Regions from separate parts of the Comamonas sp. MYb396 genome, predicted to be linked through region 2. Evidence: riboswitches for the same ligand, from Rfam matches in the RefSeq annotation. Region 2 holds a riboswitch; the other holds the start of a gene.
The links. A riboswitch is a leader RNA that binds a small molecule or an ion and turns the genes downstream of it on or off. The one in region 2 is predicted to bind cobalamin.

Region 1 (7,605 bases), on a different contig from region 2:
GATGGCAAGAGGCTCACGATGCGCTGCGGCGCTTGCGCCAACTGGACCTTGCGGCCCCGGTCATCGACGATGGCCGCGGGCCTGACCAGGTCCTGGTCCTTCCAGACCGGCGCGTTGGCAAAGGGTTGCAGGCGCAGTTCATCCACACTGGCAGACGGTGCCGCTTGGGCCATCGGCAATGCGAGCATCAGCGCTACCCAGGCCAGCGTTTTCCGCAGAAAGGATGGGGGAGCCATCAACAAAGCCATCATTTCATCTGCAGCGGCAAGCCCGCCGCCATCAGTTGTACGCGGTTGCAGGCCGCTGCCGCTTGCTGGTTCAGCAGACCCAGCGCATCGACAAAGGCGCGCACCTCACGGCCCATAGGAATAACGCCCAGGCCAATCTCATTGCTGACCAGAATGATGGGGCCAGTGGCGGACTGCAGGGCTGCGATAAAGGCATCGCACTGGGCCTGCCAGGTCTGCGCAGGCTCAAGCGGTGAGGGCTCCATCGGCATCAACCAGTTGGTGAGCCACAGGGTCAGGCAGTCGACCACCAGCAGGTGTTCGGGCCGGCTGCTCGCCAGCAGCTGCTGGGCCACGTCGCGCGGCGCCTCCACGGTGGCCAGTTGCGGCACGCGGGCGCGGCGGTCTCGCTGGTGGCGCGCAATGCGCTGCTGCATCTCGGCGTCATACGCGGTGCCGGTGGCGACCAGGCTGGCGCTGCGACCGGCACCGGCCTGCAGCCAGGCACGCGCCAGCAGCTCGGCCTGGCGCGATTTGCCCGATTTCTGCCCGCCCAGCAGCAGCAATTTCAGCGGCGCGCCATCAACGTGGAAAAGAGAGTCATCCATGCCGCGCATCTTAGGCGTTCAGTGCCTCGGTATGCCAGGCCTGCGGATCGACCACCGGCATGTCCACCCCCAGCAAGGCGGCCACCGCCTGCGGGCACGAGGGGAACCAGGCATGGAAATAGCTCGCATGGATGCTGCCCTGCTGGTAGACGGCTTCGCCCTTGCCGCTGTCGGCCGCCTGGCCCGGGCGGCTGCTGCGTGCCACTTCCAGGGCCTCGCTCTGCAGCTTGGAGTAGTGAAAGGTATGGCCGCGCAGCATGCCCCAGGGCGTCAGCAGCTGCTGCATGCCCAGACCCGCCAGGCGCTGCTGCATGACGGCCTGCGCTGGCAGCAAGCCCCACAAGCTGTGCCAGCGGCTGTCCAGGTCGGTCAGGCCCTCGGCCAGTGCCACCATGCCGCCGCATTCGGCCCAGACGAGCTTGCGCTGTTCCAGGTGCGCCTGCAGATCGAGCTGCAGGCCGGCATTGGCCTTGAGCGCCGGCAGATGCAGCTCCGGGTAGCCACCCGGCAGCCACAGCGCATCGCAGGCGGGCAGGCGGTCGCCGGCAATCGGCGAGAAAAAGGCCAGCTCGGCACCCATGGCCTGCAGGCATTCCAGATTGGCGGTGTAGATAAAGCTGAAAGCGGCATCGCGGGCGACGGCAATGCGCCGCCCGGCCAGCCAGGCGGGCACCGGGGCGGCAGCAGCAGGCGCGGTAAAGGCCACCGTCCAGCGCTGCTGCCACTCCTGCCAGCTCAGCTGGCCCAGCGGCGTTTGCGCCAGCACATCGGCGGCGGCATCCAGGCGCTCGGCAGCGTCGTGCAGTTCATGGGCTGCCACCAGGCCCAGATGGCGCTCGGGCAGCAGGTTGGCGCGCGGTTTCGCAGCATCGAGGCTCACCTGGTTCATCGCGCCCAGCCACAGTGCCGCATCGCGCAGGCCGCTGCGCAGCATCTCACCATGGTGGGCGGTGGCCACGCGGTTGGCCAGCACGCCGGCCAGCTGCAGACCCGGGTCATAGTGCTGCAGGCCATGGGCAATGGCGCCAAAGGTGGCGGCCATGGCCGATGCATCCACCACCACCACGGCGGAGATGCCCAGCGACTTGGCCAGCTCGGCCGCGCTGTTGGCACCGTCGAACAGGCCCATCACGCCTTCGATCAGCAGCATATCGTTGCTTTGCGCGGCCTGGAACAGGCGTGCGCGCACATCGGCTTCGCCGTTCATCCAGCGGTCCAGCGCATGCACCGGCTGGCCGCTGGCCAGGCGCAGCCACTGCGGATCGAGAAAATCCGGGCCGCATTTGAACACCTGCACCCGCCGGCCCTGGCGGGCATGCAGGCGCGCCAAGGCTGCCGTCACCGTGGTCTTGCCCTGGCCGGATGCGGGCGCCGCAATCAGCAGGGCCACGCAAGCGGCTGTTGGGCGGTCCTGAACCTTCGTCTCTGTCATGGCTGGCTTATCCCCTCTGCGCTCAGCGCGGCATCCACTTCACACCCACATACACGCTGCGCCCTTCGGTGGCATAGGTGCGTGCGGTCTGGTAGCGCTTGTCGGTCAGGTTGTTGATCCGGGCGATCAGGTTCACATCCTTGACGATCTCGGTCTGCGCCGACAGGTTGAACAAGGTGTAGCCGCCCAGCACATTGGTGTTGGCGGCATTGTCAAAGCGCTTGGCGCTGGTCTGCAGATCGGCAGCCCAGGTCCAACCGGCGGCACGGGTCTCGGCGCCCAGGGTGGCATAGCGCTTGGCGCGGCGCGCCAGCAGCTTGTCGTTTTCGGTATCGCGCGGGTTCTGGAAGTCGACCGAGCCGTGCAGGTTGAAGGCGCCCAGCTTGGTCGTGGCCGCCAGGGTAATGCCTTCCAGGCGTGCCTTGCCCACGTTGGCATAGCAGCCAAATTCGCTGTCGCAACTGCCGGGCGACGAGAAGTTGATCAGGTTGGTGACCCGGTTGCGGTAGGCCGTGGCCGAGAAGCTGTCGGCACCCTGCGCCCAGCGCAGGCCCAGCTCGGCATTGCGGCTTTTCTCGGGCTGCAGCGATGCGTCGCCGTATTCGCTAAAGCGCTGGTAGAGCGTGGGCGCGCGAAAAGCCGTGCCCACGGTCGCGGTGGCGCGCCAGTTCGTTGCAAAGGTATAGCCATAGGCGGCGCTGCCAGTGGTCTTACCGCCAAACTCGCTGTCGTCATCGCGGCGCAGGTTCAGCTGCACCGTGTGCGGGCCGGTGTTCAGGCCATAGCCCAGCGCCAGCGCATTCTGGTGGCGGTCGCGGTCAACGCCGCCATTGGTCAGTGCGTCGTCACGCCGCTCCAGCGCGGCCGTCAAGGTGTGGACGCCCAGGCGCCATGTATTTTGGAACAGGTAATTGTGCAGGCGCGTGTCCGTCTGGTAGGGCGAGGGCCGGGTCTCGTAGTAGTCGCGCGACTGGCTGAACTGCAGCTTGGTGCTGTAGTGCTCGGTCCACTGCGCCTGCCAGTTCAGGCCCAGCGCATACATCTTGTTGAGGCTGCGGTCGTCCTCGGACAGGCTGCTGTCATAGCCCGAGTTCACATCGCTGGCCAGCAAGGTGGCCTCCAGCCGGTGCTGGCGATTGATCTGGTAGCCCAGGCGGCCGCTGACCGCATTGCTGCGGTAGTCGTCCTTGTCCGGGTTGGCGGTGGCGACCGTACGGGCATTGAAGCCATCGGTCTGCGAGCGGTTCAGGCCCAGCGCGTAATCCCAGCCCTCGGCGCTGCCGGAGATACCTGCCTCGGCCGTGAACGTGCCCCGGTTGCCAAAGCCCAGGCCCACATAGGGCTGGGGCACGCCGCCCTCACCCTTCTTGGTGAAGATCTGCACCACGCCGCCCATCGCGTCCGAGCCGTAGACGGCAGCGGCCGGGCCACGCAGCACTTCGATGCGGTCGATCAGCGCCAGCGGAATCGACTGCCAGGAGGCGCCGCCGGTCGATTGCGAATCCATGCGCACGCCGTCGACATAGACCGCGGTAAAGCGTGAATCGGCGCCGCGCATGAACACGCTGGTCGTCGTGCCCGGCCCGCCGTTGCGCGAAATCTGGATGCCCGGAACGCGCGCGAGCACATCGGCCACGCTGCCCGGGCCCTGGCGCTCGATGGTCTGCGCATCAATGATGGACATATCGGCCACCAGATCGGAGAGCGGCTGCTCGATGCGGTTGGCGGTCACCACCATCTCTTGCAGGTTTTTACCCTCTGTTTCCTGGGCGGCTGGAGCCTGCTGCGCCTGTGCTGGCAGCGCCAACAGGGGCAACGCCGATGCGATGGCCAAGGCCAAAAAACGGGGGGAATGGAGGGTGCCCGAGCGGGGCGCAAGCGCGGGACGCGCGCAGCGGCGTGTCGAAAAAGCAGAGGAAAACATGCACTGAGTTGGTGATGAACCACCCCGCGCCAGCCTCCCCGCCGGCAATGGGGAACACGGAGGCCGCAGCAAGGCCTCAGCCGCGCGCCTCCACTATTGTTGGCCGGTATCCGGGCTGGCGATGACACAGCACACGCCTTCCCAAACACTTGTTCAAGGTATTCAGTGGCATAGTGGTGGCTGTGGATGGCGCAAAAGCCAACCATCGCTTACCGTTGCGGGGGCAGCGCAGGTTGCGTAAGGCTTGTAGGGCACAAGCAGCGCTCCTGCTTCCCGTTGAACTGCCCCCATGTGAACCACTGGGGCGAGCACCAACGGGTACAATTTTAGCGTTAAACCCATTGCGCACTTAAGAAGACTGTCTCTCTATGGCCACTACGCCTTCTATGGATCTGATGCTTGAGCGGGTGGAGGCACTGCTGAGCCGTCATGAGGCTTTGCAACGCGCCCACGCCCAATTGCAAGAGCAAGTCACCACCCTGACCCAGGAGCGCGACTCCCTCCAATCGCGCCTGACAGCGGCCCGCGCCCGCGTGGATGCACTGATCGAACGCCTGCCCAAGACCTTTGACCAGGACGAATGATGAAACAGCTGGAAGTACACATCATGCAGCAAAGCTATATGCTGGGCTGCCCCGAAGGCCAGGAAGCACGTCTGCTGGCCGCCGTCAAGCATGTCGATGAGGCCATGAGCGGTATCCGCGACGCGGGCAAGATCCGTGGCCGCGAGCGCATCGCCGTGCTGGCTGCCCTCAATGTCGCCTTTGATCTGCTGGATTTGCAGGTGCAGAACAGCCAGCTCAGCCAGACGGCGGACGCGTTGCAGGCACAGGCCGCTGCCCAGTCTGCCGCGATGGCCGAGGCCCAAGCCCAGCCCGCTGCCGGCGGCCAGGCCAGCCTCGACTGGGACGAACCCCGCCTGCAGTCTGTCATGCAAAGGCTGGACGCCGCACTGGCGCCCGCCCCTGCCAAGGCTGCCGAAACCCTGGACACCAGCGCCTGAGGCCTGGCGGCAAGCTGGCGCCAACACCAGATTGCCGCCCCATGCAATGCCTCCGCACAAAATACCACCTTTTCCATTACTCAATATAGCTAGCCAGCTATCTTTTTTGACCAATCCAGGCACATTGGCATGCAGTTTTGGTGGGTGCAGCAGGCGCGAGCGATTACAATGGAGGCGTTCGCAGCCCTGCTGGACTTTATAGTTCCTTGAACCAATGCTCTACGAGCACGGGCTTGGTACATCACCTATTGAGCGTGATCGTCTCGCGTCAGATGAACCCAACGATAGGTTGCCCTTGCCCACCTGAACCCCCGGTTCAGGATGACGGTCCAGTGGATCCGCTGCGAACACCTGATTTTTTCGGGCAGGCTGCCCAACCTGTCTTCTCCTCTCCGCGACAGCGGGGTTTCAGGCCACCTGTTTCAGGTGGCCTTTTTACTGCGCGCCATGACTGATCCTCTTGTTTTGCTGCCGCTGTCGTTTCTGGGCCTGATCGGCGGATTTCTGGCGGGCCTGCTGGGCATTGGCGGCGGCATGGTGCTGGTGCCCTTTATCACCTACATCCTGGGCACCCAGGGCGTGGCGCCGGAGCTGGCGATCAAGATGGCGATTGCCACCTCGATGGCGACCATCGTCTTCACCTCGATGTCCAGCGTGCGCGCCCACCACCAGCATGGCGCCGTGCGCTGGGACCTTGTCAAACGCCTGGCCCCGGGCATTGTGCTGGGCGGCCTGCTGGCCAGCCTGGGCATTTTTGCGGTGCTCAAGGGCAGCTACCTGGGTTTGTTTTTTGGCCTGTTCATTGGTTACTCGGCACTGCGCATGTTCCGCAAGCCCAACAGCAAGGCCATGCGCGCCATGCCGGGCACGGCCGGCCAGGTGGCCGCTGGCGGCGTGATCGGCTGCCTCTCGGGCCTGGTGGGCGCCGGTGGCGCCTTCATCAGCGTGCCTTTCATGACCTGGTGCAGCGTGCCGATGCACAACGCGGTGGCCACCAGCTCGGCACTGGGTTTTCCAATTGCGGTCACCAATGTCATCGGCTTCATGGTGGCTGGCCTGCACCTGCAGGGCCTGCCACCGCATTCGCTGGGCTATATCTGGCTGCCCGGCCTGGCCGCCATTGCCACCTGCAGCGTGCTGACGGCGCCGCTGGGCGCCCGTGCCGCGCACCGGCTGCCGGTGGGCCAGCTCAAGAAGATCTTTGGCGGCATCTTGCTGTGCCTGGCCGCGTACATGCTCTACAAGAGCCTGGCGGCCTGGCAGGGCTGAGACTTGCCAGAGCGGGCTAGATAATCCGCGAGAAGCGCGCCCGGTTGCGGTCGGCCTGCAGGTTCTTGTCGAACACCATGGCCACGCCGCGCACAAAGTACCAACCCAGCTCGGTCACATTGATCGCCTCGTCGCTCAGCTGCACCAGGCCTTGCTCCTGCAGCTCGCGCAGCTGGGCCAGCTCGGCGGCAAAGTACTGCGCAAAATCAATCAGCCAGGCCTGCTCCAGCGATTCAATCGCCAGGCTCCCCTGGCACATCAGGCCCATGATCACCGCGCGGCGCAGCAGGTCATCGCGCGTCAATGCCAGGCCCCGCACCACGGGGATCTGACCCTGGTCGATCAGGTCGTAGTACTCCTCCAGGGTCTTGGCATTCTGGCTGTAGGTCGCGCCAATGCGGCCGATGGCCGACACGCCCAGCGCCAGCAGATCGCAATCGGGCTGGGTGCTGTAGCCCTGAAAGTTGCGGTGCAGGCGCCCTTGGCGCTTGGCCACCGCCAAGGCATCGTCGGGCAAGGCGAAATGGTCCATGCCCACATACACATAACCGGCGCCTTCCAGCGCGGCCAGGGCCTGGGCCAGCATGGCCAGCTTGTCGGCCGGGCTGGGCAGGTCCTGCGCCTGGATGCGGCGCTGGGGCTTGAAGCGCTCGGGCAGGTGCGCATAGGCGTAGAGCGCAATGCGGTCGGGCCGCAGCGCATTGACCTGCTCCATCGTGCGCACAAAGCTGGCCGGGCTTTGCTGGGGTAGACCATAGATCAGATCGATATTGATAGATTCAAAGCCGATCTCACGCGCCTGCTCGACCAAGGCAAACACCTGGTCGGCGGGCTGCTCGCGGTGCACGGCCTTTTGCACCAGCGGGTCAAAATCCTGCACGCCAAAGCTCAGCCGGTTAAAGCCCAGCTGGTAGAGATGCTGCAGGCGCTCGCGGCTCACGGTGCGCGGGTCCACCTCGATCGAGTACTCGCCACCGGGCTGCAGATGAAAACGCTGCTTGACCATGTCCATCAGGCGGCTGAGGCCGGCATCGGTCAAGAACGTGGGCGAGCCGCCGCCCAGGTGCAGCTGGCTGATGGTGGGACGGGCGCTGACATGGGCCAGCTGCAGGTCCAGCTCGCGCTCGAGGTAGTCCAGGTAC
Region 2 (7,605 bases):
GGCCTGTTGGTGGGCTTTGTGCTGCTGCGTGCCGCCAACGTCTATGGCGACAAGCCCTGGGTGGTGGGCGACTCGCTGATGGTCAGCCTGATGGGCTTTTTGAACATCACCAAGTACCCGCCGTCCCTCTTGTTTCTGGCGCTGACCCTGGGCATCGGCCTGCTGCTGCTGCGCGCCTTTGAGCGCCGGCCACAGATGCGCTGGCTGGCACCGCTGACGGTGTTTGGCGCCGCACCGATGTTCTTTTATGTGCTGCACCTCTATGTGCTCAAGTTCCTCTACCTGGGCGCGCAGGCGGTCTGGGGCAACAACCAAGGCGAGCTGTTCGGCTTTGGTTCGATGTGGATGGTGTGGCTCAGCACCGTCGCCCTGGGCTTTGCGCTGTACCCGGCGGTGAAGGCCTTTGCCGCCTTCAAGGCCCGCCGGCGCGATATCACCTGGCTCAAGTACCTCTAAGCCGCTTTTTACGCTGCCTCAGGCTGCAGGCCCTGCACCGCTGCGGCAGTCCTTGCACTGGCCGTACAAGGTGATCTCATGGCCTTCGACCAGAAAGCCCGGCGGCGCCATGCCTTTGAGGTCGCCCGGGCAGGCCTGGATATCAAACACCCGGCGGCAGCTGTTGCACTGGAAATGGTGGTGGTGGTCGTGTGTGGCCGGCTCATAGAGCGGCAGGCCACCGGGCAAGGTGACCACGCGCAGCAGGCCCTCTTCCGTCATCAACTTGAGGTTGCGGTAGACGGTCGCAATGCCCAAGGCCGGCAGCGCAGCACCCGCAATCTCCAGCACCTCTTGGGGTGAGAGTGGACGGCCTTGCGATGCAAAGGCATCGGCGATGGCGGCGCGCTGGCGGGTAGGACGTTGCATGGTCTGACAGGGACGTTCCGAAGAACGGATGGGCAATCGGGGGAGCGCTCATCATAGCCGCTTGGGCTGCGGCCTGCAGCCAGGCAGCGCTGGCCGCCATTGCCCTCCTTTGCCGCGCTACTACCTCAGAAAATCTGCAAGGGCATCTCCGCCAGCAGCCGCACCTGGTTCACATTCAGCTCGCCCTGGGTTTGGTTGGCCCGGTGCACGCCGTAGCGCAGCTGCAGCGCCAGCCCCTTGGCCTGGCCTTGCTGCACGGTGTAGCGCAGCAGCATGTCGCGCTCCCAGTGTCGGCCGCCACGGCCGCTGGCGCCCAGGTAGTTGGCATACACGCTGCCGGCACGGCTGTAGTCAATGCCCGAGCCGCGTGTATAGGCGACGCCCGCGCGCAGGCCCGGCGTCAGCCACTGGCCCAGATCGGCCTCGTACTTGAGCTGCCAGGACGCCTCATGCGGCGCATTGAAGTCCGACAGCTGCATCGCGTTGTCCAGCCAGATGGAGCCCCGGTTGACATAGTCGAATGGCGTATCGCCATCGACCTTCTGGTAACCCAGGCCCAGCTGGTGCATGCCGGCCGCATAGGTCGCCATCAGGCTCCAGGTCAGGTTGTCCACCCGGCCAGCCTTGGCCGCGCCGGTGTCCTTGTTGCGGTACAGGTTCAGGCTCAGCGAGAGGCTTTGCTTCTCGGCCAGCGCCTTTTTGTAGACGCCGCCCAGGTACCAGGTGTTCCAGACATCCTCGTATTGGCCGACGTAGCTTGACAGGCTCAGCCCGCTCCAGGGCGTGGCCCAGCTGCCCCCGGCAAAGCTGAAGGCATCGCCTTGCACGCCTGAGTAATTGGCCAGCAGGGGCTGGCCGTTCTTGCGCGCATTGCGGTCGGCCCAGCGGGTAAAGCGGCCGGCCTGCAGCGTCAGTTGCGCAATATCGTTGCTGCTGATCTGCCAGCCCCGGTTGGTCTCGGGCAGCAGGCGGGTGTCGGAGGAGTGGAAGATCGGGTTCTTGCTGCGCATCTCGCCCACTTTCAGCTCGGTCGACGACCAGCGCAGCTTGAGCGCCGCCCCTGCGCGGCCAAAGCTGTCCTGCAGGTCCGTGCCGTCTTTGGCGATATAGCGCGGGTTGCTGCGCACCTTGTCGGCGTCCGAGCCCAGGTTGATGCCGCCATAGGCATGCGCATCGAGCCCCAGGCCGACCACCCCTTGCGTGTAGCCCGAGCTGAAGTTCAGCATCAGCCCATAGCCGGCTTCGGCGGCCTTGTCCGAGCGCGCGCCGCCAGACACCACGCGGGTGCTGTCGCCACGCCGGTAGTCCAGCTGCTCATAGACCATGCGGTTGACCATGCCCAGGCTCGCGCCTTCGATCAAGCCCTTGGCCTCGTCCTGCGCGCCGGCCTGCGCATGGCCTGCCGCCAGGGCCAGCGCCGCCAGGCCGCTGCTGCGCGCCATCCATTTGAAATAAGTCATTGTCTGGTGTTGCCCAAAATTGCGATAGCGGTTCAGCGCGGCACCGAGGCGCGGCTGACGATGTCCTTGAAGCGCTGCTGCGCGCGCTCGGGCACCTCGGCAGGTACCTGCAGGCCGGGCAGCGGCGCATCGCCCACCTGCACCAGCATCACCATGCCCATCGCGTAATGGGGCAGGCACTGCACGCCATAGAGGCCCGGGGCATCAAAGCTGACCTCGATCTCCTCGTTGATCTTGCCCTTGAAGGGCTTGGCACCAGCGGGCGCCATGCCCGGGATGCTGACCGCGTCGTGCCCGCTGCTGCTGGCCAGGAACTTGATCTTGTCGCCCGGCTTGATCTGCAGGAACTCGGGTTCATAGGTCATCGGACCGGTGGCACTGCGGTTGCGCATCTTGACTTCAAAAGTCTCGGCGGCCGCCTGGCTGCACAGCAAGGCGCTCAACACAACAGGTAGCCAGGTTCGGTGGTTCAGGGTGGGCATATCGGCTCACAGTCAGGAAGAAGAAAGCGGACGAAAACGCAGCACGCGGCTGCCGTCCCAGGGGTCGACCAGCGCGCTGGCCTCGACGCGAAAAACCTGCGCCAGCAGCGCGGTATCAAGCACCTGCTCGGGCCGGCCCAGTGCGACGAGCCGGCCTTGCTGCATGACGGCCAGCCGGTCGCAGGCCAGCGCCTGGTTCAGGTCATGCAGGGCCACGACCTTGGTGACGGGCAGGCTGCGGATCAAGGCCATCAGCGACAGCTGCTGGTGGATATCGAGGTGGTTGCAGGGCTCATCGAGCAGCAGCACACCGGGCTGCTGCGCCAGCGCGCGTGCGATGTGCACACGCTGGCGCTCGCCACCCGAGAGGCTGTGCCAGGCGCTGTGGCGGCGGTCCGCCATGCCCACGGCATCGAGGGCCTGCTGCACGGCCTCCCAGTCCTGCGCGGCAAAAGGCTGCAGCGCCGAGAGCCAGGGCGTGCGCCCCAGCGCCACCGCGTCTTCAACGCTGATGGCATCCTGCGTCTCGGCCATCTGCGCCACCAGGGCCAGCTCGCGCGCAATGGCGCGGCGCCCCATCTTGTGCAGCGGCTGGCCCTGCAGCAGCACCTGGCCCTCGTTGGGCCGGATCACACCGGCCAGCAAGCGCAGCAGGCTAGACTTGCCCGAGCCATTGGGGCCAATCAAGCCCAGCATCTCCTGGCGCTGCACCGGCAAGCTGACCTGCTCGACAACCGGCCGGCCTTGCAGGCGCAGGCCCAGCGCGCAGGCCTGCAACACCGGCTGATCCGCAGCGGTTACCGGTTCCGCCGTCATCCGCGCCTCCGCTGGCTTTTGAGCAGAATGCAGGCAAATACTGGCGCGCCGACCAGGGCGGTGATCACGCCAATCGGCAGCACCTGGCCCCGGATCAGGGTGCGCGAGAGCACATCGGCGGCGATCAGAAACACCGCACCCATCATCGCGCTGGCGGGCACCAGGCGGCCGTGGCTGACGCCGACCAGCATGCGCGCGGCATGCGGAATGACCAGGCCAACAAAGCCGATCGCGCCGACGATGGAGACCATGACGGCCGTCATCAGCGCAGCGGCCAGCAGCAGCACCAGTTGCACCCGGCGCACCGGCACGCCCAGCGCGGCCGCCGATTCGCTGCCAAAGCTGAAGGCATCGAGCGCGCGCGTATGCAGCAGGCACAGCAGCAGGCCGGTGATCGCGATGCAGGCCGTCAGCACGGTATCGGGCCAGCGCACGCCGCTCAGGCTGCCCAGCAGCCAGAACATGATGCCCCGGGCCTGCTCGGCGCTGCCCGACTTGGTGATGATCAGCGAGGTCAGTGCATTGAACAGCTGCGAGCCGGCAATGCCGGCCAGCACAATCTGGCCGCTGTTGCGCAGGCCACCGCTGCCGGCGGCATGGGCCAGCAGGGCCACCAGTGCAAACGCGCAGAGCGCGCCAAAAAAGGCGCCCACGGTCATCGATATGGCGCCCGCACCAATGCCGACGACAGTCACCAGCACTGCGCCGGTGGAGGCCCCGGCCGAGATGCCGAGCAAATAGGGCTCGGCCAGCGCATTGCGCAGCAGCGATTGCAAAATGACGCCCGAGACCGCCAGGCCAGCGCCGCAGCTGGCCGCCACCAGCGCCCGGGGCAGGCGGTAGTTCCAAACAATGCCCTGGCTGATGGGATCGATGGCATAGCTGGCACCTGCCAGCTTGTTGGCCAGCACCTGCAGCACCAGGCTGGGCGACAGCGCCGTCTCGCCAACGGCGATGCCCAGCGCCACGCTCAGCAGCAGCGCCAGTGCCGCGCCCAGGCACCAGGCGGCCCCATGCAGCGGCCTGCGCAGCGCCGATGGGCGCGCTGATGCCGTTGCCACCATCATGCAAGGCCTTGCATCAGCGGCTGATCAACGCGCGGCCGCCGGGCCGAGCTTGCGTACCGCATCGCTGATCTGCTCCATGCCATCGACCAAGCGGATCGAGCCTTGCAGCGCATCGGCATCGACAATGACGATGCGGTTGTTCTTGACGGCATCCATGTGCTGGGTGACCGGGTCCTGCTTCAGAAACTCGAGCTTCTTTTGGTAGTCGTCCGCAGGGAAGCGGCGGCGGTCCATGCGGGCGATCACCAGGATCGATGGATTGGCCTTGGCAATGGTTTCCCAACCCACGGTGGGCCACTCTTCGGACGAGTCGACGATATTGCGCAGGCCCAAGGTCTGCAGCATGTAGCCGGCAACCCCGTTCTTGCCCGCCATGTAGGGGTCGATGGCCAGATCGGCGCTGGAGAACCACAGCGCAGCCGTCAGATGGGGCTGCTGCGCGGCCTGGACCTTGGCGACCGCCTTGGCCTGGCGCTCGCGCAGGTCCTTGACCAGGCGCTCACCCTGGGGCTGCACATCAAAGAGCTGCGCCAGTTGGGTGATGCTCTTGTAGAGCGCCTGCACATCGTAGGCCGCGGTGCGGGTGCCATCGGCGCCCTTGAGGTTGTTCTTGCCTTCGCAGTCGGAGGGCATCGCATAGGTGGCAATGCCCAGGTCATGGAACTGCTCGCGCGTGCCCACGACGCCGTCCTTGCCGACCATCCACTCGAACTGCGACACCACCAGCGCCGGGCGTTTGCCGATCACCGACTCAAAGCTCGGGTCGTTGTCCGCCAGGCGTGGCACCTTGTCATTGATGGCCTTGAACTGGGGCAGCACGGCATTGAACCACAGCGAGGTGCCCACCAGCTTGTCGCCCAGACCCAGCGCATACAGCATCTCGGTGCCGGCCTGGCCGATGGTGACGACCGAGGCGGGCGCCTGCTTGAGAGAGACCTCGTAGCCGCAGTTGTGCAGCTGCATCGGATAAGGGGCGGCCCAGGCGGACAGCGGCATGAATACACAGGCAGCCAACAGGGCAGGCAGCGCAAAACGGCGAACAGGCATCGGAATCGTCTCTCCAGGTAGAGGCTGGGCATGCGGGCCGTGCGAGCCGATCCGGTGCGGGCTGCTGCCCGGTGGAGCCAGGACAGCCTTGCGCAGACGAGACGCTGCTCACCGCCCGGACACCCCGCCGGTCATGATCAAAACACACGCACATCCGCCATGAATGGGTTTGCCGCAGCGGCGTTTGCGTCGTTCGCCTTGCAGCGCGCACAACCGGTGGCATGCCTGTTTCTCTGTGCAAACCGGGGGCTTGCCAGTGGCTTGTGAATGCATAACCTTGGCAGGTCTCCTGACTGGCCGGTCTGCGCAGACCATCGCCTTCCCGAACCGCAGTTCAGTGGCGCATGGATGGCCTGCTCGCGGCCTACAGTTGCGGGGGCAGTTCCGTTTGGGGCGCTGGCTGCCGGCTCGCGCTCCCTGGATTCCCTCATGCCCCGGCACCCTGCCGTGCGCATGTTCTTGCGAAACCAAAGTGGCTGTACTGTAGCCGATTTACAGCGCCTGCATGCTAAGCTGCAGGCCGTTTGATGGCCATGAACCACCCACCCACTACACCCAGCGCATACGGCATCCGCCGCGTTGACCATCTCGCGCCGGTGGCAGCCTTTTTGCAGGCGGCGCGCCAGGCCATGTTTGGCGATCGGGTCGATACCAGCACACCGCAGGCCGATCTGCGCGACTTTGCCTCGGTCTATGCACCGCCCGGCGGCTGCATGCTGGCGGCCTGGCAGGGCGACCGCATCATCGGCAGCATCGCCTACCGCGCCTATGACGGGCGCTTTGCCCACCTGGCGGTGCCCAGCGCAGGCACCGCCGAGGTGGTGCGCCTGTATGTGGACCCGGCCTGGCGCCGCCAAGGCCTGGCTGGCGAACTGTTCGCGCAGCTGCGGCAGCGGGCGCTGCAGCAGGGTGTGCAGCGGCTCTACCTGCACACGCATCCTTTTTTGCCGGGCGCACAGGCCTTTTGGCAGCGCCAGGGCTTTGTCAGCCTGCACCAGGATGCCGACCCGCTGTGGCAAACCCTCCATATGCAGCAGGTGCTGCAGACCAGCTCCACTCCGACCCATCCGCTACGGACGTAAAAAAACCACCGCATGCGGTGGTTTTCCTGTGGCAGTTGCGCAAACAGCGGATCAGCGCTTCTTGCGGTATTTTTGCAGGGCGGCAATCTGGGCGGCCATGACGGACAGCTCGGATTGGGCCTTGGCCAGGTCAAGCTCGCCCTTGGCGTTCTTGAGGGCTTCTTCAGCCTTTTGCTTGGCTTCAACCGCTTTTTGCTCGTCCAGGTCCTTGCCGCGCACAGCGGTGTCGGACAGCACGGTCACGCAGTCGGGTTGCACTTCGAGAATGCCACCAGCCACGAAGATGAACTCTTCGCCGCCGTCGGCCTTCTCAATGCGCACCGAACCCGGCTTGATGCGGGTGATCAACGGCGTGTGGCGGGCGTAGATACCGAGTTCGCCCATTTCACCAGGCAAAGCCACAAAGCGGGCTTCGCCGGAGAAGATGGATTCTTCAGCACTGACCACATCAACGTGGAAGGTGTTCATCTTTGATCCTCAGAGTGAAAAAGAAACTAGTTCGCGAGCAGGGCTGCGTGCTGCAGCCCGTTCTGCAAAGCTTAGATCTTCTTCGCCTTCTCGATGGCTTCGTCGATCGTGCCAACCATGTAGAAGGCTTGCTCGGGCAGGTGGTCGCACTCGCCGTTGACGATCATCTTGAAGCCGCGGATGGTTTCCGACAGCGGCACGTACTTGCCTGGAGCGCCCGTGAACACTTCAGCAACGTGGAAAGGCTGCGACAGGAAACGCTGGATCTTGCGAGCGCGGGCCACGACGAGCTTGTCTTCGGGAGCCAGTTCGTCCATAC

Region 1: another riboswitch for cobalamin. It lies ahead of WH265_RS13410 (TonB-dependent receptor domain-containing protein); the one in region 2 lies ahead of WH265_RS19695 (ABC transporter substrate-binding protein).

What each region holds. Positions count from the first base shown of each region.
Region 1 is NZ_JBBGYU010000005.1:176,240-183,844, reverse strand. It holds gene WH265_RS13425 (ABC transporter substrate-binding protein) at 1-236, opposite strand, end outside; gene WH265_RS13420 (bifunctional adenosylcobinamide kinase/adenosylcobinamide-phosphate guanylyltransferase) at 248-835, opposite strand; gene WH265_RS13415 (cobyrinate a,c-diamide synthase) at 846-2,267, opposite strand; gene WH265_RS13410 (TonB-dependent receptor domain-containing protein) at 2,290-4,191, opposite strand; cobalamin riboswitch at 4,276-4,520, opposite strand; gene WH265_RS13405 (hypothetical protein) at 4,560-4,775, shown strand; gene WH265_RS13400 (cell division protein ZapA) at 4,775-5,194, shown strand; gene WH265_RS13395 (sulfite exporter TauE/SafE family protein) at 5,642-6,463, shown strand; gene hemN (oxygen-independent coproporphyrinogen III oxidase) at 6,480-7,605, opposite strand, start outside.
Region 2 is NZ_JBBGYU010000009.1:139,383-146,987, reverse strand. It holds gene WH265_RS19725 (DUF1624 domain-containing protein) at 1-456, shown strand, start outside; gene WH265_RS19720 (Fur family transcriptional regulator) at 475-864, opposite strand; gene WH265_RS19715 (OprD family outer membrane porin) at 990-2,324, opposite strand; gene WH265_RS19710 (pseudoazurin) at 2,357-2,806, opposite strand; gene WH265_RS19705 (ABC transporter ATP-binding protein) at 2,819-3,622, opposite strand; gene WH265_RS19700 (FecCD family ABC transporter permease) at 3,619-4,689, opposite strand; gene WH265_RS19695 (ABC transporter substrate-binding protein) at 4,714-5,736, opposite strand; cobalamin riboswitch at 5,999-6,223, opposite strand; gene WH265_RS19690 (GNAT family N-acetyltransferase) at 6,270-6,818, shown strand; gene WH265_RS19685 (F0F1 ATP synthase subunit epsilon) at 6,870-7,286, opposite strand; gene atpD (F0F1 ATP synthase subunit beta) at 7,358-7,605, opposite strand, start outside.